DNA from 4 places in the Streptomyces sp. NPDC012637 genome. Region 2 is predicted to be linked to each of the others. Evidence: riboswitches for the same ligand, from Rfam matches in the RefSeq annotation. Region 2 holds a riboswitch; each other region holds the start of a gene.

Region 1 (7,623 bases), on a different contig from region 2:
GCGGCCCGGACCTTCGGCAAGCCGGGCGCGCAGGCCGTCGGCGAGTACGAGGCGTTCGCGACGACGCTGGCGTTCCTTCGCCACCGGGCGCGGCGCGGGCAGGCCGCGCCGGACTTCGCGGCCCGCGAGCAGGAGCTGCTGCACCACCTGTGGCAGCGGCGGCAGGTGGCCTCGCCCGCCCTGACGTACGCGGCCCGGGCGACCGGCCGGGTGTGGGTGCCGCCGCAGTACCTGGACTACGGCGGCTACAACCCGTACCGCGGCTGATCAGGCGGCGGGCGCCTCGGAGGCCTCGGTCAGCGTGGCGAGCTCCGCCTCGGTCAGCGTCAGGTCGGCGACCGCGACGAGCGCGGGGAGCTGCTCGACCGTCCGGGCCGAGGCGATCGGGGCGACGACCGTCGGACGGGAGGCGAGCCAGGCGAGGGCCACGGTGGCGGGCTCGGCGCCGTGCGCCTCGGCGACCGCGTCGAGTGCGGCGAGCACCTTCTGGCCGCGCTCGGTCTCCAGGTGCTTGGCGGCGCCCGCGGCACGGACGCTGGAGACGGTGGCACCGGGGCGGTACTTGCCGGTGAGGAAGCCGGAGGCGAGGCCGAAGTACGGCACGGCCGCGAGCCCGGCCTGCGCTGCGGTGTCGAGGAGCGGGCCCTCGTAGGTCTCGCGGGACACCAGGTTGTAGTGCGGCTGCAGGGCGACGTAGCGGGCGAGGCCCTCGGCCTCGGCGAAGTCGAGGGAGGCGCGCAGCCGCTCCGGGGAGATGTTGGAGGCGGCGACGGCCCGCACCTTGCCGTCCTTCACCAGCTGGTCGAGGGCGGTGACGATCTCCTCCACCGGGACCGACTCGTCGTCGAAGTGCGTGTAGTAGAGGTCGATGTGGTCGGTGCCGAGGCGGCGCAGCGACTCCTCGGCGGCGGCCTTGATGGTGGTGGCGCTCAGGCCCTTGTACTGCGGGTGCGAGCCGACCTTGGTGGCGACGAGGATGTCGGAGCGGTTGCCGCGGGAGGCGAGCCAGCGGCCGATGACGGTCTCGGACTCGCCGCCCTCGTTGCCCTCGGCCCAGGCCGAGTAGACGTCGGCGGTGTCGACGAAGTTGCCGCCGGCGGCGGCGTAGGCGTCGAGGACGGCGAAGGACTGCGCCTCGTCGGCGCTCCAGCCGAAGACGTTGCCGCCCAGGGCGAGCGGGAAGACGTGCAGGTCGGAGGTGCCCAGCTGGCGAAGAGAAGTCATGGGTCGATCAACCTCCCGCACCACCGGGCGTATTCCGGCGGTGCGGCAGGATCCGCGGTTGCGCAGGTCAGACGCTCAGGCCCTTGGAGTTCAGCCACGCCGCCGGGTCGATGCCGTCGCCGGACGGGGTGTGCACCTCGAGGTGGAGGTGCGGGCCGGTGACGTTGCCGGTGGCGCCGACACGGCCGATGGTCTCGCCGGTGCCGACGGACTGGCCGGCGCCGACGGTCATCGACGAGAGGTGGCAGTACCAGACCTCGGTGCCGTCCTCCAGCTCCAGGACGATGCGGTAGCCGTACGCGCCGGACCAGCCGGCGGACTGCACGGTGCCGCCGTGGACGGCCTTGACCGGGGTGCCGGTGGGAGCGGCGAAGTCCAGGCCGGTGTGGTAGCCGGAGGACCACATCGAGCCGGCCTGGCCGTAGGTCGAGGTGATCGTGTACGAGGAGGTCGGCAGCGCGTAGCTGGCGGCGAGCTGGGCGAGGCGCTCGGCCTCGGCCTTCGCCGCGGCCTCCTCCTCGGCCTTCTTCTTCGCCTCGGCGGCCGCCTGCTCCGCCGCGTCGGCCTTGGCCTCGGCCTCCGCCGCCGCCTTCTCGGCCGCGGCCTTCTCCGCCGCCTCCTTGGCCGCGGCGTCCGCGGCGGCCTGCTGCTGCTCGGCCTGCTGGAGGATGCGGGCGCGCAGCGCCTCGCCGGCGTCGGTCGACGTCCTGGTCCCGGCCCGGGTGTCCGCGCCGTCGGTGCCGGCGCCCTCGTTCGCGGCGGTGGTGTAGGTGAGCGCGGTGAGCGGCTGGGCGTTGTTGCCGGCGCTGTCCGCGATGCCCTTGCTCTCGGCGTCCGAGCCGATCAGGTCGCCGACGCCCGGCAGTTCGGAGGCGTCGGGCAGGTCGAGGTCCGGCAGCGCTATCGAGACCGGAGGCTTCTGCTGGGCGGTGGCCAGGCCGCCCGCGCCGACGGCGGCGATGACGCCGACACCGAGCACGGTGGAGGAACGGGCGAAGTTGGAGCGCTGCTTGACGACGCGGTGGCGTCCGCCGGAGCGGTTCCGGTCCCGCAGGGAGTCCTCGGTGGGGTTCCACTCCTCCGCGGCCCCGTCCAGGGCGCCCGCCGCGCCGGGGGCGTCGTAGGAGGCGAAGGGGGCTTGCGGAGCCGGGGTGTTGGACGCCACGGAGGCGCTCTCCTTTCCTTCCTTCTCGCCTACCGGGTTAGCTGACGGGTTCGGAGCAGGAAGGTCTCCTACGGGCTGTGCCGCACGGTCGCACGAGGCGGACGAGTGCGGTGGGGCCCGATTCACCCCAAGTGGTGGTTCCCCGGTTCCCTTGCGGGATTCGGCGCGCGCGCACGGTGCCGTCTCTTGCGACGGCTGTGACGACCGCGCTGCGTTATCGAACGTTAATAGACTCGACCACCCGATTCCAAGCTGTTCCCCTTGATCATTAGCTGAATTGGGAGGGCATCGCCCGATTTGACCCCCACTCAGAAAAGCGTCAGGAGCAAACTCCGGAACTGACGTTACGTCAATTGTTATCGGAGGGACACCTGTCGACTACGGCCGGTCACCGTCCGCCCGAGGTCGCGACGAGAGGGCCTCCGGATGCTGCGGCCCGGCCCCGTCCGGCGGCACCACCGGCATCGTCCGCCGCCGCTCCGGCTGCCCCGCCGCCCGGCGGCTCACCGCCAGCAGCGCCATGTCGTCCGTCGTACCCCCGTCCGTGTGCCGGCGCACGTCCGCCACCAGCGCGTCGAGCAGCTCCTCGGGCCCCGGGAAGATCCGCCCCGCGAGGCGCGCCCCCGGCTCGTAGAACACCCCCGCCGAGTCCCGCGCCTCCGAGAGACCATCCGTGTAGAACAGCAGCGTCGCGCCCTGCGGATACGGCGTCACGTCCGCCCGGTCCGGCCACACGCCCAGGTCCCCCATGCCCAGCGGCAGCGCGGCCTCGCTCGGCCGCAGCAGCTCGACACCGCCGTCCGCGTGCAGGAGCAGCGGCTCGGGATGCCCCCGGTTGACCACCCGTACGACCCGGTCGCCGCCCGGGATCTCGGCCAGCACCGCCGTCGTGAAGCCCTCGAAGGCGTCGAGACCCGCCCGCCGCGCGCCCTCCCGGGCCAGCGCCCGCTCCAGGCGCGCCGCCACGCCCTCCAGCGTCGACTCCTGCTCGGCCGCCTCCCGGAAGGCGCCGATGACCACCGCCACCGCCTCCACCGCGTCGAGGCCCTTGCCCCGCACGTCGCCCACCACCATCCGCACCCCGTGCGGGGTGTCCTGCACCGCGAACAGGTCGCCGCCGATGAACGCGTCCGCCTGGGCCGCCACGTACCGCGCCGCGATCTGGAGGCCGCCGATCCGCTCGGCGGGCGTGGGCAGCACCGCCTTCTGCGCCGTCTCGGCGATCACCCTCGCCGAGGCGAGCCGTTCCCCGCTGCGCCGCACCACCCGGTTGATCAGCACGGCGAGCGCCGAGACCGTGACGACCGTCAGCGTCTCCGTCAGCGCCGGGATCCTGTCCGCGGTCCCGTTGTAGAGGTGCAGCCCGATGCTCGCGAGGACCGCGGCGAGCCCCGTGACCAGCGTCGTCAGCATGGAGAAGAACGGGGCCGCGATCAGCGGCGCCGCCGAGTACAGCGGCGCCGCCGTGTAGGTCGGCGGCGTGGACAGGTCGTACGCCACGCCGCCGAGGATCAGCAGCGGAGGCAGGGCCCGCAGGAAGCGCCGGGCACCGCGGTACGGGCCCGCGCCGCCGCCCGGGACCTCACCGCCCGCTCCGCCGGCCGCCGCTGCTCGCCCCACCTGTGCTCTCCTGCCCGGTCGGTCGGCCGGTCCGCCCGTCCGTCCACGGCGGCGGACCGTTCCGCGCCCACCTCAGGGTGCCGTCAGGCCGTACGGCTCGGCGACTCCTCCTCGGCCGGTTGGCGTACGGCGAGCCGCCCGCCCCGCGCCAGGGCCGCCATGGCGGCCGCGCAGCCGAGGCCGACCGCACACAGCACCAGCCAGGGCACCGCCGACCAGCCCGTCACGTCGAGCAGCGCGCCCGTCCCCAGGTTCCCCAGGGTGATGCCGACCCCGCAGACCGTGTTGTACAGCCCGTAGTGGGTGGCGACCCAGCGGCCCTCGGACAGGGCGACGACCGTGTCCATCTCGAACGGGTAGAGCACCGCGTTCGCGACCGCCAGGACCGCCGCGCACAGCAGCAGCGCGGGCAGCGAGCGCCCCAGCGCGGCCGGCACCAGGAACGCCGCCCCCATCAGGGCGAGCCCCAGGACCAGACACCGCTCCCGGGAGAGCCGCGCCTTGCACCAGGCGGTGATCCGCAGCTGTCCGGCGAGCGCGACCAGCGCCGACACCGCGAACAGGGCGGTCGTCGCCGCCGTGCCGCCCGCGGCGAGCGGCAGCGCCAGGTAGACCTGGAAGGACAGCACGTACGAACCGGTCATCGCCAGCGAGAACAGCCAGAAGACCCGGTTGGCGAGCACCGTCCGGAACTGCCCCCGGTCCTGCCCGGCCGCCCCGGCCGCCCCGTCGTCCTTGTGCCGTACGGGCAGATGCCTCAGCTGTACGAGGGTGAGCGCGGCGAACAGGAGCGCGGCCACCACGCACGTCAGCCGGAACGACACCCCCGTCAGGGCCACCCCGACCAGCGGCCCGAGCAGGATGCCCGCCTGGTAGTACGTGTTGAACAGGGCGAACGCCTCGACGCGCCGCTCCTCTCCCGCCTCCGCCGCCAGGTACGCCCGCACCGCCGGGTTGAACAGCGCACCCGCGAGGCCCGTCGCGAGCGAGGCGGCGATCAGCATCGGCAGCGACTGCGCGAAGGCGAGCGCCCCGAAGCCGGCCGTCCGCAGCGCGCAGCCGGCGACGATCAGCGGCTTGAAGCCCAGCCGGTCGGCGAGCGCGCCGCCGACGAGGAACATGCCCTGCTGGGAGAGGTTCCGCGCGCCGAGCACCAGGCCGACCGCCCAGGCGGCCATGCCGAGCCCGTCGGCCAGATGGGCCGCCAGGTACGGCATCAGCATGTAGAAGCCGAGGTTGATGGTGAGCTGGTTGAGGAACAGCAGCCGCACGGCCGGTTCGAAGCCGCGCGACCGCTTCCCGATGCCGCCCTTCGGGGCCGCGGTGGTGCTGCCCGCCGGCCCGGCCGTCCGACGGCTCATCGGGCCCGCTCCACGACGCGCCGGGTCCAGCCGCTGACCGGCTCGCCCTCGGCGAAGGCCACGGGCTCCTCCCGTACCGGACCGTCGAGCAGGCCGTGCGCCGCGCAGAACTCGTCGTTGAACACGGTGTCGAAGTAGCGGTGCGGCCCGTCGGGGAAGACCGCCGCGATCCGGGTGCCGCGCGGCCGGGTGCGGGCGAGCCAGCCGGCGACCAGCGCGACCGCGCCGACGCTCCAGCCGCCGGTCGCGAACTGCCGGGCGGCCAGCCGGCGGGCCGCCCGTACCGCCTCCGCGGGACCCACCCAGTGGATCTCGTCGAAGGCACCGTGGTCGACGTTGCCGGGGTGGATGGAGGAGCCGAGCCCGCGCATCAGCCGCGGGCCGGCCGGCAGCCCGAAGACGGTGGAGCCGACGGAGTCGACGCCGACGAGTTCGAGCGCGGGGCTGGAGGTCGCGCGCAGGGCGCGGGAGATCCCGGCCGAGTGGCCGCCGGTGCCGACCGCGCAGACCAGCACGTCGACGCGGTCGATCTGCTCGGAGAGCTCGGCGGCGAGCCCGGCGTACGCCTCCGGGTTGTCGGGGTTCCCGTACTGGTTGGGCCACCAGGCGCCGGGGAGGGCGAGGAGTAGTTCCGCCACCCGGTCCATCCGTGCCTGCTGCCAGCCGCCCTGCGGACTGGGCTCCGGCACGACGTGGACCTGCGCGCCGTGGGCGGTCAGCATCCGCTCCACGATCGGTTCGAGACCCGGGTCGGTGACGACGTGGACGGGGTGGCCGTGCAGGATCCCGGCGAGCGCGAGCCCGAGCCCGAGGGTGCCGGAGGTGGACTCGACGATCGGCGCGCCGGGCCGCAGCTCGCCGCGGCGGCGGGCCTGCTCGACCATGTGGAGCGCGGCGCGGTCCTTGATGCCGCCGAAGTTGAAGCCTTCGAGCTTGGCCCAGTAGCCGTCGTCCATCCACAGCACGGGCGTGTTGCCGACGGTCTGCTCGGCGACGGAGAGGAGGTTGGCGGGGTGCGTCATGGGGGTTTGCGTCCCTTGGGTGAGGTCCCGCGCGTGCGCGGGCGTACGGAAGGAGCCGTGGTCGTGGTGGTGCGCGACCCGGCTCAGTTCCGGTTCACTCCGAGGGCGGTGAGCAGACTTCCCGGTTCGGGCCCGGGCCCGGCCCTGCCGCGGACGCAGCGCGCGTGCGGGGCCTCGGGGAACACCTCGTCGTGCGCGAGGAGGACGGCGCCCGTGGCGTCCGGCGCCGACAGCTGGGTGCCGGCGGACTGCGCGGGCAGGTGGGCGTCGAAGGACCAGCCCTCGCCAGGCCGCTCGCAGCCGTGCGGCAGGACGGGCGCGGAGGCGCTGACGCCCGCGGACCCGGCGGGTCCGGCGGTGAGGGGCAGCGCGTGCCCGTCCGCGCCGTGGCAGACGCCGGCGAGCAGGGCGACGAGCGCGAACAGCAGCAGGACGGCGGGCGCCCGCCGTCCTGCTTCGCGCACCGTCACAGCCCGGTCACTCATGGTGTGCGCGAGGTTACGGGCGACACACGGGCCACGCAAAAGGACATGCGCGCTTTTGGCCACCCTTTATTTGCGGCCGTACCGACTTACCGGTTGCCTGCGGCTACAGGTTCCGCTCGGCGAAGACCGCCATGGCGTCCCGCACGAGAACGGCCGTGCCGTCCCCGTGCCTGTCGTAGTTCCTGGTGAAGCGCGGGTCGTCGACGTACATCCGCCCGAGCCCGACGAAGTACTCCCTGCTCGGCGTCGTCGTGATCGACAGCCACTCGTAGTGGCGCCGCGTGATCGCCTGCACCTCGTCGCTTTCGGGCGCGAGCCCGCGCGCGGCGGCCGCGCCGTAGTCACGGGCGATGCCGGCCTGCCGGTCCTGGAAGGCCTTCTTCTCGGCGTCGCTGAGCGAGCGCCACCAGCGGTCTCCCTTCTCGTACGCCTCGCGCCCCCAGCGCTCGGTCACCTCGGCCTCGTACCGCGTGTGGTCGAAGCCGTCGAAGACTTCCTCGGCCATGAGCCGTTCTCCTCTCTCGGTCTTGTGGAGGGTGGTGCGCACGGCCTCGATCTGCCGCCCGATGCGCTCGCGCTCCTGCTCCAGGAGGGCCAGATGCGTGCGCAGGGCGGCCGAGGGGTCCCGCTGGCCTTCGAGGACCTCGGCGATGGCGGCGAGGGAGAGCCCCAGCTCGCGCAGCAGCAGGATCCGCTGCAGCCGGACGAGCGCCGCCTGGTCGTAGTACCGGTAACCGTTCGCGCCG
Region 2 (7,623 bases):
GCTCCCAGGACGTCCTCGGCCAGGGCGGTCAGCCGCGACGCGGCGTCGGCCATGGTGCAACACCTCCGTGATCTCGTGCCCCAGAAATGCCTGTCACCAGGAGAACACCGTCCGTGGCTGAAGCCATGCCAGTGCGTGGGTAAACGCTGTGAAAAACACGCGAAGGGCCGTCCGCACCACGGATGGCGGACGGCCCTTTTACGGCCTTGCGTGTACTGCTCGTACTGCTGTCACCGCTGCACTGCTCGTACTGCGGGGTGTTGCGGGTACTGCCGGTGTCAGGAGGCCTTGGCCTTCTCCTGCGCCGGGGCGGCCGGCGCCGGGGCGGGCTTGGCCGCCTCGTAGAACTCCTCGCGCGGCGTCTCCATGGCACCGAGGGAGACGACCTCACGCTTGAGGAACATGCCCAGGGTCCAGTCGGCGAAGATGCGGATCTTGCGGTTCCAGGTCGGCATCGCCATGCCGTGGTAGCCACGGTGCATGTACCAGGCGAGACGGCCCTTGAGCTTGATCTTCGTCTTGCCCATGACGATCATCGCGACGCCCTTGTGGAGGCCGAGACCCGCCACCGCGCCCTTGTTGGAGTGCGCGTACTCCTTCTGCGGGAAGCCGCGCATGCCGGCCACGACGTTGTCGCCGAGGACCTTGGCCTGGCGCAGGGCGTGCTGGGCGTTCGGCGGGCACCAGGCGTTCTCGACACCGGCACGGCGCGAGGCCATGTCCGGGACCTGGGCGTTGTCGCCCGCGGCCCACACGTAGTCGAGGCCGTTGACCTGGAGCTTCTCGTTGCAGTCCACGTGGCCGCGGGGGCCGAGCGGCAGACCGAAGCGGGCGAGCGCCGGGTTCGGCTTCACACCGGCGGTCCACACGATCGTGTTGGAGTCGACCTCGAGGCCGTTCTTCAGCACGACGTGGCCGTCGACGCAGGAGTCCATCGAGGTCTGGAGGTAGATCTCGATGCCGCGGCCCTCGAGGTGCTCCTTGCCGTACTGGCCGAGCTTCGGGCCGACCTCGGGAAGGATCTTGTCGGCGGCGTCGACCAGGATGAAGCGCATGTCCTCGCGCTTCACGTTCTGGTAGTACTTCGCCGCGTCGCGGGCCATGTCCTCGACCTCACCGATGGTCTCCGCGCCGGCGAAGCCGCCGCCCACGAAGACGAAGGTCAGCGCCTTGCGGCGGACCTCCTCGTCGGTGGTCGAGTCGGCCTTGTCGAGCTGCTCGAGGACGTGGTTGCGCAGGCCGATGGCCTCCTCGATGCCCTTCATGCCGATGCCCTGCTCGGCGAGGCCGGGGATCGGGAAGGTGCGGGAGACGGCACCCATCGCGATGACCAGGTAGTCGAACGGCAGCTCGTACGCCTCGCCGACGAGCGGCGCGATCGTGGCGACCTTGCGGTCCTGGTCGATGGTGGTGACCCGGCCGGTGAGCACCTCGGCTCCGCGCACGACGCGTCGCAGCGGGACGACGACGTGGCGCGGCGAGATGCTGCCGGCGGCGGCTTCGGGGAGGAAGGGCTGGTAGGTCATGTACGACCGCGGGTCGACGACCGTGACGGTCGCCTCCGCGTAGCGCATCTTCTTGAGGATGCGCCGAGCTGCGTACAGGCCTACGTACCCGCCGCCTACTACGAGGATCCTGGGACGCTCCGTGGTGCTCATGCATCCGAGTATCCACCCCTCCCAGGGGGGTCGCTCGTGCGCCCCTTCACAAGGATGCGAGGGACCTCTGCTACACTCCGCGGCCCACGTGACCCAGGTCATGGTCCAGCAAAGGAACCACCGTGCGGGGGAGAACGTTGTTCACCCCTTGTGAACTGGCCTGGAGAGCCTTCCTTAACGCCGAACCGCAGGGCACGTTCACACGATGGAAACATCGAGCGAATCGGCCTCCGCACCTGCGAAAGGGCCCTGGGGAGCCCCTCGGAGGGACCAAGACCCCTCCTCGGGCGCCATCAGGGCCCTTTCTCTTGTGAAGAACTTCACGAACCTTTTCGACGCGCCCCCGTCCGACGCCGTTCACAGGGGCTCATAGGCGCCCGCTATGCGACGGATAGAGCGATCCCATCGAGGATGTCGTGCTCGCTGACCACGACCTCGGCGGCCCCGGTGCGCTCCATGATCTCGGCCAGGACCAGCGCTCCGGCGATGATCACGTCGACCCGGCCGGGGTGGATCACGGGGATCGCGGCGCGCTCGTCGTGCGTGGACGCGAGCAGCCGGGACACCACCTCGTCGACCTGCGCGCGGGAGATCCGCGCGTGGTGGATCCGCGTGGAGTCGTACTCCTCCAGGCCCAGCGCGATGGCGGCGACCGTGGTGACCGAACCGGCCAGCCCGACCAGGGTCTCGGCCTCGGTGATCGGCACGCTCTCGGCGGCCAGGTCCATCGCCGCCCGGACGTCGGCGCGGATCGCGGCGATCTCCTCGGCGGTCGGCGGGTCGTTCCGGACGTGCCGTTCGGTGAGCCGTACGCAGCCGATGTCCACGGAACGGGCGGCCTCGACGTGCTTGTTGCCGACGACGAACTCGGTCGAGCCGCCGCCGATGTCCACGACCAGGCGGCGGTCGTCGCCGTGCAGTTCGCCGGTGGCGCCGGTGAAGGAGAACTCGGCCTCCTGGTCGCCGGTGATGACCTCGGGCTCCACGCCCAGGATCCCGACGACGCCGTTGACGAAGTCCTCGCGGTTCTCGGCGTCGCGGGAGGCGGAGGTGGCGACGAAGCGGAGCTTGTGCGCCCCCAGCTCCTCGATGACCTCGGCGTACGCGCGGCAGGCGGCGAAGGTCCGCTCGAGGGCCTCCGGCGCCAGGCGGCCGGTCTTGTCCACGCCCTGGCCGAGGCGGACGATCGTCATCCGCCGGTCCAGCTCGACCAGCTCGCCGGTCGAGCCCGCGCCGGAGGCGCTGTCGGGCGCGGCCACGTCGGCGACCAGGAGGCGGATGGAGTTCGTCCCGCAGTCGATTGCCGCGACCCTGGTCACTTCGCTCCTTCTTCCTCGTCCTTGTCGGCGCACGGCGTCACGCACGGGCCCTTCGCCCACCACTCCGGCAGCATCGCGAGGGCCTCGTCGCCGAACGGGTTCACGCCCGGACCCGCGGCCAGCGAGTGGCCGACGAGCACGTGCAGGCACTTGACCCGGTCCGGCATGCCGCCGGCGCTCGGGAAGCCCTCCAGGACCTCGATGGCGTCGCGGCGCGCGATGTAGTCCTCGTGTGCGGCCCGGTAGGCGGCGGCGAGCTCCGGGTCGGTGGCGAGCCGGGCCTGCATCTCCTTCATGACCCCGTTGGCCTCCAGCGTGCCGATCGCGGAGGCGGCGCGCGGGCAGGTCAGGTAGTACGTGGTCGGGAACGGCGTGCCGTCGGGAAGCCGGGGCGCGGTCTCGACGACGTCCGGGTTGCCGCACGGGCAGCGGTGCGCGATGGCGCGCAGGCCACGCGGCGGCCGGCCGAGCTGCTCCTCGAACGCGGCGACGTCCGCGGCGGTGGGCTCGGTGCGTTCGGTCTGCGGAGGGGGCGTTTCCATGTCTGCCTTGCTGAGGGAGTGGAGGGGTTACGGGCGGTCGGCGCGGTCCACGCCGTCCCACAGGTTGTCGTACCAGGGACGGTCCGACGCGCCCTGCTCGGTCCGGGGCCGCTGCTCGGCCTCGGGGTCGTTCACGGTGAAGCCGGTCTCGCCGGGCATCACGTAGTGCAGGTGCTCGCGGGCGAGGCGGCGGACGTAGGCCGGGTCCTGGAGGCGGGCCTTCTCGTCCCGCAGCTCCTCCACCCGCTGCGCCGCCTCGGCGGCCCTGCGCTCCTGATCGGCGATCTCGCCCTGCTGGGAGACGTACTGCCGCATGGGGTAGGCGAGCGCCACCACGAGCGAGCAGACGACGAGCGCGAGGAACGCCGCGCGGCCGGTGAGCCGGGAGCGGCGGGCCTGACGGCGGGTCTGGGAGCGGTAGACACGGGCGGCGGTCTGCTCGCCGAGCAGCCTGATCCGGGTCGCGGTCGAGAACCGGTCCCGGTCCTTCACGGCCATGTCCAGTGCCTCCCCTGATCACACGTGCGTCCCCGCACACGGTACGGGACCGAGTGCGGGGACGCTTCGCTTCGCTACGCCTTTGCGCCCTATTCAGTTCTCCGGGCGCAAGCCGCGTGTCGACGGCGTCAGGGCAGGTCAGCCCTGGCCGCTCAGCCCTTGAAGCGCGGGAAGGCGCTGCGGCCGGCGTAGACCGCGGCGTCGTCGAGGATCTCCTCGATGCGCAGCAGCTGGTTGTACTTGGCGACGCGCTCGGAGCGGGCCGGGGCGCCGGTCTTGATCTGGCCGCAGTTGGTGGCGACGGCCAGGTCGGCGATGGTGACGTCCTCGGTCTCGCCGGAGCGGTGGGACATCATGCACTTGAAGCCGTTGCGCTGGGCCAGCTCGACGGCGTCCAGGGTCTCGGTCAGCGAGCCGATCTGGTTGACCTTGACCAGGAGGGCGTTGGCGCTGCCCTCCTCGATGCCGCGGGCGAGGCGCTCCGGGTTGGTGACGAACAGGTCGTCGCCGACGAGCTGCACCTTGGTGCCGAGCTTCTCGGTAATGGCCTTCCAGCCGGCCCAGTCGTCCTCGAACAGCGGGTCCTCGATGGAGACCAGCGGGTACGCGGCGACGAGCTCCTCGTAGTACTCGGTCATCTCGGCGGCCGAGCGGGACTTGCCCTCGAACTCGTACTTGCCGTCCTTGTAGAACTCGGAGGCGGCGCAGTCGAGCGCGAGCGCGATGTCCTTGCCCGGGACGTAGCCGGCCTGCTTGATGGCCTCGACGATGAGGTCGAGCGCGGCGCGGTTGGAGTCCAGGTTCGGGGCGAAGCCGCCCTCGTCGCCGAGGCCGGTGGACAGGCCCTTGGTCTTCAGGACGGACTTGAGGGTGTGGTAGACCTCGGTGCCCCAGCGCAGGGCCTCGGAGAAGGACTCCGCGCCGATCGGCGCGATCATGAACTCCTGGATGTCCACGTTGGAGTCGGCGTGCGAGCCGCCGTTCAGGATGTTCATCATCGGAACGGGCAGCAGGTGCGCGTTCGGGCCGCCGAGGTAGCGGAAGAGCGGCAGGTCGGAGGCCTCGGAGGCGGCGTGCGCGACGGCGAGGGAGACGCCGAGGATGGCGTTGGCGCCGAGCGAGGACTTGTCCGGGGTGGCGTCCAGGTCGAACATCGCCTGGTCGATCAGGCGCTGCTCGGTGGCGTCGTAACCGACGAGCTCCGGGCCGATCTGCTCGATGACGGCGAGAACGGCCTTCTCCACGCCCTTGCCCTGGTAACGGTTGGGGTCACCGTCGCGGAGCTCGAGGGCCTCGAACGCACCGGTGGAGGCACCGGACGGAACGGCAGCACGGCCGGTGCTGCCGTCGTCGAGGCCGACCTCGACCTCGACCGTGGGGTTGCCTCGGGAGTCCAGGATTTCCCGGGCTACGACGACGTCGATGGACGGCACGAGCATCTCCTTCTGGGATGTGACGCTGGTTGTGACGCATGCGGCAAGGTCTCGTACGCCTTGCGACACGAGCCTAACCGGCCCGGGGGCTCCGGCCAGCCGGGCGCCCGCCCCCTGGGACGAAAAAGGACCCAAGGGCATGCATCTGAGGACGAAAGACCCCTTACCTACTCATCGGTAGGGTCCGGGGACGAGGAAACCCCGGCCCGGAGCGCACGGGGGAAGGGCACTCCGGACCGGGGTGGTCACTCACCGCGGGTGGGTCGGCAGGCTCACTTGAGGTGGAGCTGCTGGCCCGGGTAGATCAGGTCGGCGTCGTCGACGACGTCCTTGTTCAGCTCGAAGAGCTTGGCCCATCCGCCCTTGACGCCGTGCGCCTGGGCGATCTTGCTGAGGGTGTCGCCGGCGACGACCTTGTACTCGCCGTCACCCTTCTTGACCTTCTTGCCGGTCGGGGTGGTGACGGTCTTCTTGGCGTCGGCCTTCTTCGGGGCGGTCTGCTTCGGGGCGGACTGCTTCGGGGCCTGGCGCTGCTCGCTGCGGGTCGTCGGCTGCTCGGTGGAGCGCTTCGGAGCGGTGGTGGTGCTCTCGGCGGAGCCGCCGCTGTACGTGGCGCCGGAGAGGCCCACGCCACAGCTCGGCCACGCGCCCTTGCCCTGGCCCGCGAGGACCTTCTCGGCGATGGCGATCTGCTGCGACTTGGAGGCCTGGTCGGCGGTCGCGGCGTAGGCGGTGCCGCCGTACGCGGCCCAGGTGGAGGCCGAGAACTGCAGGCCGCCGTAGTAGCCGTTGCCGGTGTTGATGGACCAGTTGCCGCCGGACTCGCACTGGGCGACGGCGTCCCATTCGGAGGCCGTGGCGGCCGAGGCGGTGCCGGCGGCCATCAGCGGGGCCGCGACGGCGACACCGGCGGCACCGGCGAGCGCGATGGCGCGGGTGGCCTTGGAGGAACGGCGGTGTTTGCCCTTGCCGGAAAGCAGCATGGAAGTTCTCCTCACCGACGCCTACGAGGTGAGCTGTCGGGTTCGGGCGAGTGAGTTGCCCGGCCGCGTGTCCTAGCACGCGGCTTCACCCCAAGCCGGTCGTCGGCCGTCTGTCTCAACGGCCGGGGCCGGCACTTACCTTGGGTCCCCCGCTCCTGCCTTCGGCGCTTGCGCGACGACTGTTCCCTCCGTCCGGCGGCAGGATTCGGCGTACCGGTCGGCGGGGCCCGCGGTGGCGAGCGGTCACGACCGTAGACACACACCCGGGAGAAGTTCAAAGGGCATCAACCCGGGAAAATCGCCCCTACTTGCACTCCGTCAGGAGGTGTTTGCGCAGGTGAGGGGCGACCTCGGCAAAGTTTGCGGTCGTGACACGCCCGTTCGGCAAGAGAGACCCATGTCTCACTTGCACAGAAGCGGACATTCAGCCGCGAACTACCCCTTGCCCACGAGCTCGTCGAGCTCCAACTCCAGGCTCTGACCAGGGAGGATGAGGTCGGGGTCGGAGCCGACCGTCTTCTTGTTGGCGTCATAGAGGGCGGCCCAGCCGCCGGTGAGGCCGTTCTCCTGCGCAATGCCCGACAGGCTGTCACCCGGCTGAACGGTGTATTCGTCCGGCTTGTCCGTCTTGTCGGCGTCCCTCGAACCCTCGGCACTTTCGCCCGCCTTGTCGGCCGGGGTCGCGTCCGGGGCCGCGTGGCGTCCGGATTCGGGCGCGGTGTCCGTCATGCCCGGTTCTTCTGTCGCGGCGTCACCTCGGTGCTTGCCGGTGCCGGGAGCGGTCGCGTCCGGCGTTTCCGGAGTACCGGGCGTAACCGACGTGTCGGGCGTACCGGGCGTACCGGGCGTCGCGGGGGTGGCGGGCGTGGTCGGCGTGCCCGTCGAGGGAGTGCCGGACGCCGGGCCCGTCGGGGTGGCGGGAGCCGCCGGGGTGGTGGTCGTGGCCGAGGGCTCGGGAGCCGTCGCGGTGGAGCCGGCGGGCAGGCCGTCGGTCCGGTTCGACTCGGGGCGGGGGCCCGCCGACTCCTCGGCGGGCGTGCCCGGGCCCGGGTCGACGGCGGGCGCCTTGCCGTCGTTGGTCAGGCCGGCGATCGGGGCGCAGGTGGCCCACTGGTTGTCACCGGCCGCGAGCGCCTTGTCCGCGACGGCGATCTGCTGGGCGCGGCTCGCGAGGTCCGCGCTCGGCGCGT
Region 3 (7,623 bases), on a different contig from region 2:
GGGAATATCGGCCTTCCGTGTTCTCCGTGCGGTCCTTCCCGCATTCTCCGAATGGCACCGTTCTTTGCTGCTCCCCAGGAGGTGAGCGAGTTATGGCCATGCCGCTCCGTCAGTCCGTCCGGGTCGGGACCTACCTCTTCGAACAGAAGCTCCGCAAGCGGGACAAGTTCCCGTTGATCGTCGAGCTCGAGCCCTTGTTCGCCTGCAACCTCAAGTGCGAGGGCTGCGGCAAGATCCAGCACCCGGCCGGCGTCCTCAAGCAGCGGATGCCGGTCGCCCAGGCCGTCGGCGCGGTCCTGGAGTCCGGGGCGCCGATGGTCTCCATCGCCGGTGGCGAACCGTTGATGCACCCTCAGATCGACGAGATCGTGCGCCAGCTGGTGGCCAAGCGCAAGTACGTCTTCCTGTGCACCAACGCCATGCTGCTGCGCAAGAAGCTGGACGATTTCACGCCCTCGCCGTATTTCGCCTTCGCCGTGCACATCGACGGCCTGCGGGAACGGCACGACGAATCGGTGGCGAAGGAGGGCGTGTTCGACGAGGCGGTCGCGGCGATCAAGGAGGCCAAGCGGCGCGGCTTCCGGGTCACCACCAATTCGACCTTCTTCAACACCGACACCCCGCAGACGATCATCGAGGTCCTCAACTTCCTCAACGACGACCTCAAGGTCGACGAAATGATGATCTCGCCGGCCTACGCCTACGAGAAGGCTCCCGACCAGGAGCACTTCCTCGGCGTGGAACAGACCAGGGAACTCTTCAAGAAGGCGTTCGCGGGCGGAAACCGGCGGCGCTGGCGGCTCAACCACTCCCCGCTCTTCCTCGACTTCCTCGAAGGAAAGGCCGATTTCCCGTGCACCGCGTGGGCGATCCCGAACTACTCGCTCTTCGGGTGGCAGCGCCCCTGCTATCTGATGAGTGACGGCTACGTCCCGACGTACCGCGAGCTCATCGAGGAGACGGACTGGGACAAGTACGGCCGCGGCAAGGACCCGCGCTGCGCCAACTGCATGGCGCACTGCGGCTACGAGCCCACCGCCGTCCTCGCCACCATGGGCTCGCTCAAGGAGTCGCTGCGCGCGGTCCGCGAGACCGTCTCCGGGAACAACGGGTGAGCCGGCCATGACGGACGGGTCCGGCACCGGCGGTTTCGACCTGCGGGCGCTGCTCGCCGAGCGCGGGGGCGAGCGCTACGAGCTGCACGCCCGCCACCTCAACCACCAGCTCCCGCGGATGCTCCACACCATCGGCTTCGACAAGGTGTACGAGCGGGCCGAGGGCGCCCACTTCTGGGACGCCGACGGCAACGACCACCTCGACATGCTCGCCGGCTTCGGCGTCATGGGCCTGGGGCGGCACCACCCCGTCGTCCGGCAGGCGCTGCACGACGTCCTCGACGCGCAGCTCGCCGACCTCACCCGCTTCGACTGCCAGCCGCTGCCCGGACTCCTCGCCGAGAAGCTCCTCGCACACAGCCCGCACCTCGACCGGGTCTTCTTCGGCAACAGCGGCACGGAGGCCGTCGAGACCGCGCTCAAGTTCGCCCGGTACGCCACGGGCCGGGCGAGGATCGTCTACTGCTCCCACGCCTTCCACGGTCTGACCACGGGCTCCCTCTCCGTCAACGGAGAGAGCGGCTTCCGGGACGGCTTCGGTCCGCTCCTTCCCGACACGGCGATCGAGCTGGGCGACCTGGAGGCGCTGGAGCGGGAGCTGCGCAAGGGCGACGTGGCGGGCTTCGTCGTCGAGCCGATCCAGGGCAAGGGCGTCCACGAGGCCCCGCCGGGCTTCCTGCGGGCCGCCCAGGAGCTCCTGCACCGGCACGGCGCCCTGCTGATCGCGGACGAGGTGCAGACCGGCCTCGGCAGGACCGGGGACTTCTACGCCTACCAGCACGAGGACGGCGTCGAGCCGGACCTGGTCTGCGTCGCCAAGGCGCTCTCCGGCGGCTACGTGCCGGTCGGCGCCACCCTCGGCAAGGACTGGATCTTCAAGAAGGTCTACTCGTCGATGGACCGGGTGCTCGTCCACTCGGCCAGCTTCGGCTCGAACGCCCAGGCCATGGCGGCCGGGCTCGCGGTGCTGTCGGTGATGGAGTCCGAGGGCACGGTGGCGCACGTCCGCCGGGTCGGCGACCTGCTCGCGACCCGGCTGCGGGAGCTCGTACCGCGCTACGAGCTCCTCAAGGAGATCCGCGGCCGCGGCCTGATGATCGGCATCGAGTTCGGACGGCCCTCCTCGCTGGGCCTGCGCAGCCGCTGGACGATGCTCCAGGCGGCCCGCAAGGGACTCTTCGCCCAGATGGTCGTGGTGCCGCTGCTGCAGCGCCACCACATCCTGACCCAGGTGTCAGGGGACCATCTGGAGGTGATCAAGCTGATCCCGCCGCTGGTCGTCGACGAGGCGGACGTCGACCGCTTCGTGACCGCCTTCACCGCGGTGATGGACGACGCGCACGGCGGCGGCGGACTGATGTGGGACTTCGGAAAGACGCTGGTCAAGCAGGCCGTCGCGCAGCGCTGACCGAATCCTGCCCACGGGTTTTGCCTCTGGGGCAAGAAACTTGCCCCAGAGGAAAGATCCTGGCGGAATGGACGCATGGACCACGTCCCCGGGGGTTCCGCCCCGGTCCCCGCCGTTGCCGACGTCCTGCCCGACGTCGCTCCCCAGCTGCGCGGACTGCGCCGTCGGCGCGGCCTCACGCTGGAGGCCGCCGCCCAGCGGGCCGGCCTCTCCCCGGCGCACCTGTCGCGCCTGGAGACGGGCAACCGGCAGCCTTCGCTGCCGATGCTGCTGGCCCTCGCCCGTATCTACGGTACGACGGTCTCCGAGCTGCTCGGCGAGGTCCCGCCCGAGCGTGACCCGGTGGTCCGGGGCGGGAAGGCCGAGGCCGTCGAGGCCGACGGCTGGCTCTACCGTCCCGCGGGAGCGGCGGGCCGCGCCATGCAGGCGCTGCGCGTCCACGTGCCGTACGCCACCAGCGCCGACATCGTGCGGGTCCACCCCGGCGAGGAGTGGATCCACGTCCTCGAGGGCCGGGTCAGGCTCGCGCTCGGCGACACGGTGCACGTCCTCGACCCCGGGGACAGCGCGCACTTCGACTCGCTCACCCCGCACCGCATCGGCGCCGCCACCCGCGGCGGCGCCGAGCTGCTGTTCGTCCACACGCTGCTGCAGAGCCCCGCCGCCGAACTGTGCCTCGGCGACGGCACTCCGCACCGCCGCTGACCCCCCCGAGAGGATCGACATGTCCGAGAAGTCCGCACCGGTCACCGGCGAGGAGCGCGGTGGCGGCAAGTTCCCGAAGGGCCTGGTGCTCCGGCTCTTCGCCTACCTGGTCGCCGGCCACCTCTTCGCCGCGTTCCTCTACCTGCTGTTCGCCATGGGCGCGCAGAACCAGTAGGGGAACCTCCTCAGGGGCCTACGCGCCGGTGAGCAGCCGCTCGCGCAGCCGCTCTCGGGTCTCCGGGGCGAGCCGCAGCCCCTCCGTCAGATAGGCGTCGACCGAGCCCCAGGTCGCCCCGATGGCGTCGAAGGCGGCCCGCAGGTACTCCACCCGCGCATCGAAGAGCGGGCTCAGCAGCTCCATCACCTCGGGCGACATGGCGTCCGGGGCGGTGGAGCTGCGCTGCACCTTGTAGCGGCGGTGCGGGGCGTTGGACTTCAGGTAGTCCTCCTCGATCGCCTCGCGCTCCACGCCGACCGCGAGCAGCGAGATCGCGATGGCCAGACCGGCCCGGTCCTTGCCGGCCGCGCAGTGCATCAGGGCGGGGACGCTGTCCTCGGCCATGGCGTGCAGGATCCGGCTGTGCTCCGCGGTCTTCCCGACGATCATCTTCCGGTACGAATCGGACATCCGGGCAGCGGCCTTGCCCTCGCCGAGCAGCTCGCGCAGCTGGGCCACGTCCCCGCTGCGGACCAGTTTCCAGAACTCCTTGCCGTCGGCCGGGTCGCTCAGGGGTATGTTCACGTTCCGCACGCCGGGAAGATCGACGTCCGGGCCCTCGACGTTCCGGTCGGCCTCGTTGCGGAAGTCGAAGACGGTGTGGAGGTCCAGGGTGGCGAGGAACTGCGCGTCCTCGGTCGTGGCGTGCGCCAGGTGGCCGCTGCGGAAGAGCCGCCCGGGACGCACGGACAGGCCGTCCACGGTCGGCAGTCCGCCCAGGTCGCGGAAGTTGCGTACGCCGGTGAGTTCGGGCTCGGTCGTCGCTTGCGTCACGGTTGCTCCTGCTCTCGAGATCGGTTCCTGGGGCAATCATCATGGCTGGAACGCTCCGCACACACCCCATCGGGATGGAATGGGCGATCTGTCCCAATTGACTGATTGGACATAAGGCGCCCTGGTTGTAGGGGAGATGGGTGCCGGGGCGTGAGCAGCGTCTCACCCGTGACGGACCGTGGCTGATCGTCTTTCCCAAATTCCCTTGGGCAAAGGGAAATCGAGGGACCGTCATCCACGGAGGGTGACCGGAATTCCGGCCGCAATTCACACGGCAATCGAATTCATGGAACCCCTGGGTTGTTCCCGTCGTCCTCGCTCGTCTAGCGTCGCGCTCACTCCGGACGGACCGCCTAATCCTGCCGCCGACCGGAATCCGCACCCACCCGTACACGGCAGGAGCGGGGGACCCAGGTATGACGCCGACCCCTCGAAAGGACGGCTCGGGGTGAAGCCGCGCGACCACGCGGCCGGACATCTCCAGTCCGAACCCGACAGCTCACCTCGCAGGCGACGGAGAGGAATTCGCCATGCCCGCGAAGGGTAAGCACCGCCGTCCCAAGGTCAACCCGATCACCCGCGGGTTCGTGGCCGCCGGCGCCGGAGGCGCCGTCGTCGCCCTCCCGCTGATCGGTGCCACCGGCGCTCACGCCGCCGAGCAGAACGCCCCCGCGTCCCCGCAGCAGGCCGTCGCCGCCGCTGCCCCGGCCGCCGCGACCCCCGCCAAGGCCCCGGCCAAGGCGAAGACGTACACCGTCGTGCGCGGCGACTACCTGTCGAAGATCGCCACCGAGCACCACCTGGCCGGCGGCTGGCAGAAGCTCTACCGCGACAACCGCCAGGTCGTCGGCGAGAACCCCTCGCTGATCCTCCCCGGCATGAAGCTCACCCTCGGCGCCAAGAACACCGCCAAGGCGACGCCCGCGCCCAAGGCCGCCGCGCCCAAGAGCTCCGCCAAGAACGGTGACGACGCGCCCGCCCGCGCCTCCCGCGGCAGCGAGCGCGCCTCGGCCCCGGCCGTCGCCTCCTCGGACTCGGCCTCCTCCTCGTCCTCGTCCGCCGGCTCCTCGTCGGCCGGCGCGGCCAGCTCCTCCGGCTGGGTCGCCCCCGTCGGCGGCGGCATCTCCACCCCGTACCGGGCCTCCGGCTCGATGTGGTCCTCCGGCTACCACACCGGTGTCGACTTCATCGCCTCCTCCGGCACCTCCGTCCGCGCGGTCGGCCCCGGCACCGTCCACTCCGCCGGCTGGAGCGGCGCCTACGGCAACGAGGTCGTCATCCAGCACGCCGACGGCACGTACTCCCAGTACGCCCACCTCTCCTCGCTGTCCGTCTCCGCCGGCCAGTCCGTGAGCGGCGGCCAGCAGATCGGTCTCTCCGGTTCGACCGGCAACTCCACCGGACCGCACCTCCACTTCGAGATCCGCACCGGCCCGGGCTACGGCTCCGACATCGACCCGCTGGCCTACCTCCGCCAGCACGGCGTGGGCATCTGACCTCACGTCAGCACCCCGTCGTCACGGGCGGCGGCACTCCGGAGGCCCGGCACACCAGTGCCGGGCCTCCGGCGTATTCCGGCTTGGTGGAATCTTTATCGGTGGCATATGTCACCCACCGTCAACCCCTCCTTACGGTCGCGTAGGTCACATCCCGAGGGGAAGGATGTGCTCCCGTGGCAGACGATTCGAGATCAACAGACAAGAACGCATTCGGGTCGTACGCGGCGATCGGTGACAGCTTCACCGAAGGCGTCGGAGACCCCGGGCCCGACGGGACCTTCGTCGGCTGGGCGGACCGGTTCGCGGTCCTGCTGGCCGACGAACTGCCGGAGCACGAGGACTTCCGGTACGCCAATCTCGCCGTACGGGGGCGCCTACTCGACCAGATCGTCGTGGAACAGGTCCCGCGGGCGAAGGAACTCGCCCCGGACCTCGTGACCTTCTGCGCGGGCGGAAACGACATCATCCGCCCCGGCACCGACCCCGACGACGTCGCCGAGCGCTTCGAGCGCGCGGTGGCCGACCTCACCTCCGCCGTCGGCACCGTCATGGTGACCACCGGCTTCGACACCCGCGACGTGCCCCTCCTCAAGCACCTGAGGGGCAAGATCGCCACGTACAACGGGCACGTCCGCGCCATCGCCGACCGGTACGGCTGCCCGGTGCTCGACCTGTGGTCGCTGAAGTCCGTCCAGGACCGCCGCGCCTGGGACGAGGACCGGCTCCACCTGTCGCCCGAGGGCCACACCCGGGTCGCGCTGCGCGCCGCCCAGGTCCTCGGCAGGCCCGTACCCGCCGACCCGGAGCAGCCGTGGCCGCCGCGGCCGCCGCGCGGCACCCTGGAGGTCCGCAAGGACGACATCCACTGGGCCAGGGAGTACCTGGTGCCGTGGATCGGGCGCCGACTGCGCGGCGAGAGCTCCGGCGACCACGTCGAGGCCAAGCGGCCCGACCTCATCCCCCTCTAGGGCAGGGCCGGGATCCGTTCCAGGACGCCGCCGGCGAACACGTCGTACAGCGGCAGCGTCTCCAGGTGCACGTAGCCGATGTGGCAGTCGCAGACGGCGAGCGGACAGGGGCGCGGGCGGAGCGCGGCGCGGTACGAGCCGTCGTACAGGTTGCCCAGCTCGGCGCGGACGAAGTGGCAGCGCCGCACCGTCCCGTCGCCGTCCACCGAGACGACCGACTCGCCGGTGCGGCAGGGGAGCCCCGCCGAGGCGTGCGGATGCCGGCTGTACGGGAAGAGGGGGTCGAGGGCCGTCCAGTCCTCGGCCTCCTCGTCCGTGTACGTACGGCCCTCCGCCGCGTTCACCCACAGGTACACCTGCTCCGGCAGCTCCGCCCGCAGCCGCCGGGCGTGCTCCCGGTGCTCGGGCAGACCGACGACGCCCACGCTGAAGCGGACGCCCCGCGCGGCGAGGTCGTGGCACTTGCCGAGGAACCGCTCGTACGGCGTCTGGCCCGGGTGGTAGGTGCACCACAGCGCCAGCGAGCCGAGGTCGGCCTCCGCCAGCCACTCCGTACGGCAGCTCAGATTGGTCTGGATGGCCACCCGCTCCACGTGCGGCAGCCGGGACAGTTCCACCATCGTCCGCCGGTACCAGGACCGCACCAGTCCCTCTCCCCAGGGCGTGAACAGGATCCGCAGCCGGTCCCCGGTCCGTCCGGCCGCCCACGCGGCGAAGCGCTCCAGCGCCGCCCGGTCGGCCCGCAGCTGCTCCCGGCTGTCGCGGCGCTTCGCGAACGGGCAGTACGGACAGTCGTAGTCGCAGGAGGCCAGCGGCCCCCGGTAGAGCAGGGTCAGATCCATCCCGGCCCCGCTACTTCGCCTCGTACGCGGCCATCGCCGCCCGCACCGCCGGCGAGAACAGCTCCGGGCCGAGCCCGTCCGAGTACGCCAGTCCC
Region 4 (7,623 bases), on a different contig from region 2:
AACCGGCAGAAGCTGACCGAGCTGCCCGCCCTGTGGGGTTACGCGCGGGACCTCTTCCAGACGCCCGGCTTCGGCGACACGATCGACTTCGAGCAGATCAAGCAGCACTACTACGTCGTCCACCACGACATCAACCCGACCGGGATCGTGCCCCGCGGCCCCGCCACCGGGGAGTGGCTCTCGCCCCACGGCCGGGAGGCGCTGGGCGGACGCCCCTTCGGCGACGGCACGCCGCCCGGGCCACCGCCGCCGTCGGAGCGAGTGCCCCCGCCCGGCTGACCCGCCCTCCGCCCGGCCGCCCTCCGCCGGCCGGCTGCCCTCACCGACGACCGCTGGCGCGAGCTCCGCTCCCGGGAGGGGGCGGCGGCCTTTCGTGCCGCGGCGGAGGACCGCGAGCGGGCGGCACGCCTCCATACGGGCGTCGGAGCGCCGCGTTCGGCGTGTCGCCACGGTGATCGCGGGGCGCGGAAACGTATCTGTGCCTTCATGACCCACTGCATGGAACACCCGCTGTACGCACACCTGCGCGAGCGCTTCGGTGACGAAGCCGAGTGGCCGGAGGCGACCGGTCTGATCGCTCCCTACCTCCGGATCGTCGTCGAGGCCCTGGGACCCAGGGACGCCGTGACGTTCCTGACGGCGGTACGTGAGGCCCTCGACGAGGAGGCGGCCCGGGAAGGAACGATTCATCTCGGGTTCGGCGCGCACCTCTGGGCGAGACTCGAGGCCGTCTCCTGGGGCGGTTCACCGGCGAAGACCTCGGCGTGGGAGGCGGCCCTGACCATGCACCGCCTCGCCCGGCTCGCGCCGGAGCCGGGCCGGCCGGTGCTCCCGGCCCTCGTCGACACCGCCTTGTACGCCTGTGGCGGACTGCGCCTCGCGGCCGCGCGCTAGGAACGGCAGGCCGCGCGCCAGGAGCGGCGGGCCGGGGCCCGTCCGGCTCTGATCGGCCGACAGGTCCCGGGCTGCGCCCGGTGGTTCAGGGCGTGGTCCGCACCGGGAAGCTGGTCGGGTGTCCCTGCTCCTTCAGCCACGGCAGCACCTGCTTGAGCGCCGCGACGGTCTGGCTGCGGTCGCCGCCGCCGTCGTGGAAGAGGATGGTCGGTCCGTTGGGCAGCTCCTGCTTCACCGTGTTGACGATGGCGTTCGTCCCCGGCAGCTCGAAGTCCTTCGTGTCCACGTTCCAGCCGAGCGGCCGCATCCCGGCCTCCGCGGCGATGCGCCGGCTGTTCGGGGTGAACGCGCCGCCGGGGGCCCGGTAGTACTCCACCTTCGCTCCCCCGGCCGCGTCCTCGATCATCCGCTTCGCGTCGAGGATCTGCTGCTTCTGGTAACCGACGGGCTTCTTGTCCATGGTGGTGTCGTGGGACACGGTGTGGTCGCAGAGCCGGTGGCCCTCCGCCACGACCCGCTTGACCAGCTCGGGGAACTCCTTCGCCCGCGGACCGACCATGCAGAACACGGCCTTGACGTCGTTCTCCTTGAGGATGTCGAGCACCTTGGGCGTCCACCGGGGGTCGGGGCCGTCGTCGATGGTGATGTTCACCGACCTGCCGCCGGCCTCCGCTCCGTGCGCGATGCTCTGGGGCACCTTCACCGGCGGCACCTGTGCCGGCCCCTTGGCGTCCTCGCCCGGCACCCGCTGCTCCTGCCGCTTCCCCGCCGCCTGGGCCTCGGCCTCGGTGTCCGTCAGCGCGGCGGCCCCCCACGAGGCAAGACCGATCGCGACCGCCGACGCCACCACGGCTATGTGTGCGGTGTACTTGCCCTTCAGCCCCATGCGGTGCCCACTCCCAGCGTCTTCGTCCCGAACGGCTCCCGCAGGGGAGGACGGCAGAGACGGCGGGAAGGTTTCATCGATTTCCGGGAGAACGACACGGCCGGGCGCCCCGTGAGGGGTGCCCGGCCGTGTCGGCGGCGGCGAACCGGTCGGTCAGTAGGCGCCGAAGACGTTGTCGATGGAGCCGTAGCGGTCGGCGGCGTAGTTGCAGGCGGCCGTGATGTTGGCGACGGGGTCGTACGGGTCGTTGGCGGTGCCGGCGACGTGGTAGGCCCGGAACGTGGGGTCGATCACCTGGAGCAGGCCCTTGGACGGGGTGCCGGCGAGGGCGTTGGAGTCCCAGTTGTTGATGGCGCGGGGGTTGCCGGACGACTCGCGCATGATGTTGCGGTAGATGCCGTCGAAGCTACCGGGGATGCCCTCGCGGGCCATGATGTCGAGGGACTCGCGGATCCAGCCCTCGAGGTTGTCCGCGTACGTGTAGCCGGTGGAGCCCGCGGCCGCGGCCTTGGTGGCGGCGCTGGCGACGGCCTTGACCGCCGGGGCCGGGGCGGAGGCGGCCGAGCCCGTGGTGACGGAGGCGCGGGTGACGGAGGACCGGGTGGCGGTGGACGGGGCCGCCGGGCGGGGCGCGGTCCGGGTGGCGGCGACGGAGAGCTTCTGGCCGGGCCGGATGAGAGCCGGGTCCTTGCCGACGACCTTCCGGTTGTCCCGGTAGAGCTTCTTCCAGCCGCCCTTCACGCCGTACTTCCGGGCGATCTTCGAGAGCGAGTCCCCGGTGACGACGGAATACTTCACCGGAGCGGCCTTGGATGCCGCCTTCGGAGCCTTATCCGCGACCGCCTGGACGGCCGCGGAGAGCGCCGGCTTTGCCACTGTGACGGAGTTCGCGCCGTGTGGGGCGACGGCGGCCGCACCGGTGGCTCCGGCCAGCGGGAGCGCGAGCGCGGCGCTGCCGGTGAGGCTCACGGCGGCGATGCCGCGGGCGAGCGGGGCGTTCTTGGGGCGGCGGTGCTTGCCGTGTCCACGCATGGCGGGTTCCTCTCCTCCGCCTGCGAGGTGAGCTGTCGGGTTCGGGCAGGAGATGCCCGGCCGCGGCATGCGCGGCTTCACCCCGAGCCGTCCCCGGAGACCGGGACCGGCGGCAAACCTGGGTCCCCCGCTCCTGCCGGAAGTGTGGTGAGTGCGGTCGCCCGGACGGCGGCAGGATTCGGCGTTTCCGTCCGGTTGCGGGGTGACGCTATGCGAAAACAAATCCGGAAAACAAGGCAGGAATTCATCCCGGCAAATCGATCTACCCGGAATTCCCAAAGGATCATTCAGGCCGGCCACCGCCCTCGCGCCAACCCTTTTCCGGCATGCCGGATCTGACGCCACGGCAGCAGCGACGGGGACAGGCCGGGCGTGATTCAGATCACGCGCCCCGGCCGGGTCCTTTATGCGGGAGCGAAATACCCTGTTGCGGAATCGGATCAGCATTCCGGTATTGCAGTGGAATAACCGGACATCGTCCGGTTTGCCCTGCAATGCGGATCGGATCAGCCGCGGCCGTGCGGCGGCACCAGCCGCTCCGCGACCATGGAGGCCGGGTCGCCCATGAGGATCGTGTAGTGGTTGCAGTCCGGCACGAACTCGGCGGTCAGGCTCGGCGCCTGCGCGGTCCAGTGGTCGACGAGCGCGGGCGGCAGCATGGCGGGCGCCTCGCCGAGCAGCCCGAGCGGCGCGTGCAGCAGCAGCGTGGGCACCTTCAGACCGGCCAGGTCCGTGCCGAACGACGCGGCGCTGGTGAGGAGTTCCCGCCCGTCCTGCCGCACCGCCGCCTCCTGGGCGCGCGAGCGGCGGGCGCCCTCGGGGCCGGTGAGGTCGTAGCGGACGTACGCCTCGATGTCCTCGTTCCAGTGCGGCCCGAGCGCCGGGTGCGCGCGGAAGAAGTCGACGTAGGCCTCGTCGCTGTCGTACGTCATCGAGAGCCGGGCGAGCGCCGGGCCCAGACTGGCGCCGAGCACCGCGTCGGGGTCGGCGTCGGCGGGCAGCGGGAGCGGCAGGCCGCCGTCGACCAGCAGGAGGCGTGCGAAGAGGCCGGGCTCCCGGGCGGCGGCACGCAGCGCCACGTAGGCGCCCATGGACTGCCCTGTCAGGGCCACGGGTCCGCCGTCGCCCCAGGTCCGGGCCGCCGTCACGAGATCGGCGGCGTGCCGGTCGATGCCGTACGGGCCGGGGGCGGTCGAGCTGCCGCCGCGGCCTCGCAGGTCGACCGCGTACAGCGACCAGTCCGCCGGCAGGTGCCGGGCGACGGCCGCGAAGGACATCCCCGAGGCCGATATGCCGTGGGCGGCGACGGCGGTCCGCGGTCCGGTGCCGAAGCGCAGCACGCGGAGCGTCGCCCCGTCCACGGGGAGGTCGAGCGGTATCGGTTCGGGTGCCGGCCGCGGTCCGTCCGGACGGGTCATGGTCGCGTCTCCTCGTCTGCCTGGTGCTCGGTGTGTCCCGGCGTGAATCTGCTCGGTGTGGTGCCGCTCGGCGTGGCGCTGCTCGGCGTGGTGCTGCTCGGGTGCGTCGCTGCTCGGCCCGCCTGCGCAGGGCTTGCCCGTTCAGGGCTTGCCTACGTCGGGCTTGCCCGTTCAGGGCTTGCCTACGTCGGGCTTGCCCGTTCAGGGCTTGCCCGTACTCGTCCCGCTCTCGCACCCCGCCCGTTCGCCATGACGAACTCGGCTCCCACGGGCGGCTGTTGGGGCAGGTCGACCGTACCCCAACGGGGCGACGGGCCTCGGGCCGGTCAGAGCGCCGGTCCGCCCGGGACGACGAGCCCGCTCTCGTAGGCGACGACGACCGCCTGGGCACGGCTGTCGACGTTCAGCTTGCTCATCGTGCGGTTGAGGTGGGTCTTGACCGTCGCCTCGCCGATGTAGAGCTGCTCGGCGATCTCCGTGTTCGACAGGCCCCGGGCCGTGAGCCGCAGCACCTCGCACTCCCGGGCGGTGAGGACGTCCAGGTCCGCGACGGCGCCGGTGGCCGGCTCCGCCTGGTTCACGTACGCCTCGATCAGCCGGCGGGTCACGCTCGGCGCGAAGAGCATCTCGCCGCCCGCCACGGCGGTAACGGCCTCGATCAGCCGCTGGGGCCCGGTGTCCTTCAGCAGGAATCCGGAGGCTCCGGCGCGCAGTGCCGCGTACACGTACTCGTCGAGGTCGAAGGTGGTCAGGACGAGGATCCGCGGGGTGGGACCGTCGGAGCGGGCCAGGATGCGTTCGGTGGCCGTGGTGCCGTCCATGCCCGGCATGCGGATGTCCATGAGGACCACGTCGGGCCGCACGCGGGCCGCCTGGAGCACCGCGGACTCCCCGTCGGCGGCCTCGCCGACGACCTCGAGACCGGGCGCCGCCCGCAGCAGGGCGACGAGTCCGGCCCGGATCAGTTCCTGGTCGTCCACCACGAGCACCGTGATGCCGTCGGCGGCAGGGTCCGGCGTGGTTCCGGGCGCACTCCCGCCCGTCATGCCGGCGGGCTGCTGCCCTTCTCCCGGTGATCCGGGCGATCCGGGTGACCCGGGTGATCCAGGTGAGGTCCCTGCCGGTCGGTCGTCCTGGCCACGGGAAGTGTGAGGCACACGCGGAATCCCCCTTCGGCCCGAGGGCCGGCGTCCACTGTTCCGCCGTAGAGCCTCGCGCGTTCCCGCATGCCGATCAAGCCGTGTCCTGAGCGTGTCGGCACGTTGGCCGGATCCGGGCGGTGGCGCCGGCCGTCGTCGGTCACCGTGACGACGAGTTCGTCCGGCCGGTACGCGACGAGCACCGTGGCACGCGCCGGGCGGGCGTGCTTGATCACGTTGGTGAGTGCCTCCTGCACGACCCGGTACGCGCAGAGCTCCGTCCCCGGGGCCAGCGCGCGGGGCGCGCCCTCGGTGCGCAGGTCCACGGGCACGCCCGCGGCCCTGGTCCGCTCGGCCACCTCCGCGAGGCGGGCGAGTCCCGGCATCGGGGCGTACCACTCCCCGGCCCGCCCGTCGGCCTCCACGGTCTCGCCGGCCGCGGAGCGCAGCAGGGTCAGGATCCGCCGCAGCTCCCGCAGACCCTCCTGGCTGGTCTCGGAGATGGTGTCCAGGGCGGCGCGCGCGGTACCGGGTTCGGTCGCGAAGACATAGCCCGCCATGCCGGCCTGCACGCTGATCACCGACATGTGGTGGGCGACGACGTCGTGGAGTTCGCGCGCGACCCGCCGCTGTTCCTCGGCGACGGCACGCCTCGCCCTTTCCTCCTGTTCCGTGCGCAGCTGTGCGGTGAGTTCGGCGAGTTGCCGGTTCCTGCGGGCGAGGAGCCGGGCGCCGTTGCCGAAGACCCACAGGACGGCGGGCACCGCCACCGCCTGGATCACGGCGACGGCAAGGCCCAGTTCGGGGGCGCGCAGTCCGCTGTAGAGGACGACGACCGCGGTGAGCGCGGCGCCCGCCGCCGTCGTGCGGGGCGGACGCTGGACGGCGACGCTGTACAACGCGATGGCCGGGGCCCAGAAGTTCAGGGACGGCTGGTAGCCGGCGGCCAGGTAGCCGGCGAAGGCCAGACAGCTCGCCACCAGCGCGGCGACCGGCGCCACCCTGCGCAGGGCCAGCGGAAGACCGGTGAGCGCCGTCAGCAGGTACGCGGACAGGTCGAAGACCGGCCACCCTCGCGGGTGGTACTGGTGCCCGACCGCGGCCGACGCCGCCACCAGGCCGAGGGCCAGCGTCGCGTCGACCAGCAGGGGATTCACCTCGCGGAACCACGTCGCCCACTGGGCCCTGGTGTGCATCGCGCGATGGTACGGCGCGGGAAACGGGCGCGTCGTCATACCGGAGGTGCAGCGTGCGCCGGTGCGCACTGCCGCAGGGGTTTACCCCGCCGTTCAACTCTGCGGTTGACGCCCCGGGTCCGGCGGCCGGGAGATCGTACGGGTGCACCGTCCGCACCACCCTCCGCACCACCGACGGACCAGTCGCGATACCGACCACGCGCGATACCGACCACTCAGGGGGAACACATGAAGATCAGCAAGAGGACCGGCGTCATGCTGTCCACGGCCGCGCTCGTGCTCGGCCTCGGCAGCGCGGCCACGACGGCCCAGGCGGCCACCGGTTCGGCCTCGGCGGCCATGGCGTGCAGCACGGCGAACGCCACGACCCCGCGCACGGCGAGCGTCGACGGCATCCGCATCGAGCTGCGCTACAGCACCTCCAGCCGCTGTGCGTGGGGCCGGATCACCGGCGCGGACCCGGGCGACAAGGTGTGGGTGGACCGATCCGGCGACGGCGGCGGCAGCTGGACCGGCCCGCTGGGCATGACCACGGTCCAGTACGGCAGTGACACGCACACCCCGGCGTACAACGACGCCGGCTACGTCATGCGGGCCTGCGCGTGGAACGACTCCACGGGCAACATCCGCTGCACCGGCTGGTACTAGACAGCCACCGGGGACCCCGCACGGTCGCCCGCTCGTCGGCGGGCGGGCGGCCGTGCGGCGCGGGATCCGGCACCGGTCCTGTCACGGGGGTGACGGGGGAGGACCGGCGCCGGATCACTTCGCCGCGCGGTACGTCCCCAGGACGTGGTCATGGAATTCCCTGACCTGGTCGCGCTGTGCTTCCGGGCCTATGACGAGCACGAGGTGGTAGCGGCCCGAGAGGAGGATGGCCGCGTTGCGGACGAACAGCTCGCGTCCGCTGGCGTCCGCCCAGGTGAAGTTTCCGAGGGCTGAGCGCGTTCCGCCGACGTCCAGCTCGACCATTCCCGAGGCACTGGACCAGCTGGAGACACGCCACGGGGCCAACTCCGGCTCGTGGTCCTTCTGGTAGATGACGGGCTTGTCGGAGG

What was found. Region 2 has a riboswitch for cyclic di-AMP ahead of ACFY8W_RS33250 (transglycosylase family protein). Riboswitches for the same ligand answer to the same signal wherever they lie in the genome.
Region 1: another riboswitch for cyclic di-AMP. It lies ahead of ACFY8W_RS20360 (peptidoglycan DD-metalloendopeptidase family protein); the one in region 2 lies ahead of ACFY8W_RS33250 (transglycosylase family protein).
Region 3: another riboswitch for cyclic di-AMP. It lies ahead of ACFY8W_RS06185 (peptidoglycan DD-metalloendopeptidase family protein); the one in region 2 lies ahead of ACFY8W_RS33250 (transglycosylase family protein).
Region 4: another riboswitch for cyclic di-AMP. It lies ahead of ACFY8W_RS02230 (transglycosylase SLT domain-containing protein); the one in region 2 lies ahead of ACFY8W_RS33250 (transglycosylase family protein).

The regions. Positions count from the first base shown of each region.
Region 1 covers NZ_JBIBDS010000004.1:710,354-717,976, reverse strand. Annotated here, with positions in the region: gene ACFY8W_RS20370 (PrsW family glutamic-type intramembrane protease) at 1-267, shown strand, start outside; gene ACFY8W_RS20365 (aldo/keto reductase) at 268-1,224, opposite strand; gene ACFY8W_RS20360 (peptidoglycan DD-metalloendopeptidase family protein) at 1,292-2,389, opposite strand; cyclic di-AMP (ydaO/yuaA leader) riboswitch at 2,401-2,565, opposite strand; gene ACFY8W_RS20355 (SpoIIE family protein phosphatase) at 2,768-4,009, opposite strand; gene ACFY8W_RS20350 (MFS transporter) at 4,093-5,370, opposite strand; gene ACFY8W_RS20345 (pyridoxal-phosphate dependent enzyme) at 5,367-6,392, opposite strand; gene ACFY8W_RS20340 (hypothetical protein) at 6,476-6,877, opposite strand; gene ACFY8W_RS20335 (TipAS antibiotic-recognition domain-containing protein) at 6,981-7,623, opposite strand, start outside.
Region 2 covers NZ_JBIBDS010000010.1:47,767-55,389, forward strand. Annotated here, with positions in the region: gene ACFY8W_RS33220 (class I SAM-dependent methyltransferase) at 1-53, opposite strand, end outside; gene ACFY8W_RS33225 (FAD-dependent oxidoreductase) at 279-1,658, opposite strand; gene ACFY8W_RS33230 (exopolyphosphatase) at 2,039-2,977, opposite strand; gene ACFY8W_RS33235 (DUF501 domain-containing protein) at 2,974-3,519, opposite strand; gene ACFY8W_RS33240 (septum formation initiator family protein) at 3,547-4,017, opposite strand; gene eno (phosphopyruvate hydratase) at 4,170-5,456, opposite strand; gene ACFY8W_RS33250 (transglycosylase family protein) at 5,723-6,433, opposite strand; cyclic di-AMP (ydaO/yuaA leader) riboswitch at 6,437-6,610, opposite strand; gene ACFY8W_RS33255 (transglycosylase family protein) at 6,869-7,623, opposite strand, start outside.
Region 3 covers NZ_JBIBDS010000001.1:1,365,083-1,372,705, reverse strand. Annotated here, with positions in the region: gene ACFY8W_RS06215 (1-hydroxy-2-methyl-2-butenyl 4-diphosphate reductase) at 1-85, shown strand, start outside; gene hpnH (adenosyl-hopene transferase HpnH) at 93-1,115, shown strand; gene ACFY8W_RS06205 (aminotransferase class III-fold pyridoxal phosphate-dependent enzyme) at 1,123-2,523, shown strand; gene ACFY8W_RS06200 (helix-turn-helix domain-containing protein) at 2,599-3,228, shown strand; gene ACFY8W_RS06195 (DUF6126 family protein) at 3,248-3,403, shown strand; gene ACFY8W_RS06190 (tyrosine-protein phosphatase) at 3,422-4,219, opposite strand; cyclic di-AMP (ydaO/yuaA leader) riboswitch at 4,593-4,745, shown strand; gene ACFY8W_RS06185 (peptidoglycan DD-metalloendopeptidase family protein) at 4,750-5,715, shown strand; gene ACFY8W_RS06180 (GDSL-type esterase/lipase family protein) at 5,892-6,686, shown strand; gene ACFY8W_RS06175 (STM4011 family radical SAM protein) at 6,683-7,528, opposite strand; gene ACFY8W_RS06170 (STM4012 family radical SAM protein) at 7,539-7,623, opposite strand, start outside.
Region 4 covers NZ_JBIBDS010000001.1:506,003-513,625, forward strand. Annotated here, with positions in the region: gene ACFY8W_RS02215 (glutathione S-transferase C-terminal domain-containing protein) at 1-279, shown strand, start outside; gene ACFY8W_RS02220 (hypothetical protein) at 487-894, shown strand; gene ACFY8W_RS02225 (polysaccharide deacetylase family protein) at 980-1,780, opposite strand; gene ACFY8W_RS02230 (transglycosylase SLT domain-containing protein) at 1,934-2,812, opposite strand; cyclic di-AMP (ydaO/yuaA leader) riboswitch at 2,817-2,972, opposite strand; gene ACFY8W_RS02235 (alpha/beta fold hydrolase) at 3,319-4,230, opposite strand; gene ACFY8W_RS02240 (response regulator) at 4,557-5,276, opposite strand; gene ACFY8W_RS02245 (histidine kinase) at 5,273-6,565, opposite strand; gene ACFY8W_RS02250 (DUF2690 domain-containing protein) at 6,794-7,213, shown strand; gene ACFY8W_RS02255 (hypothetical protein) at 7,328-7,623, opposite strand, start outside.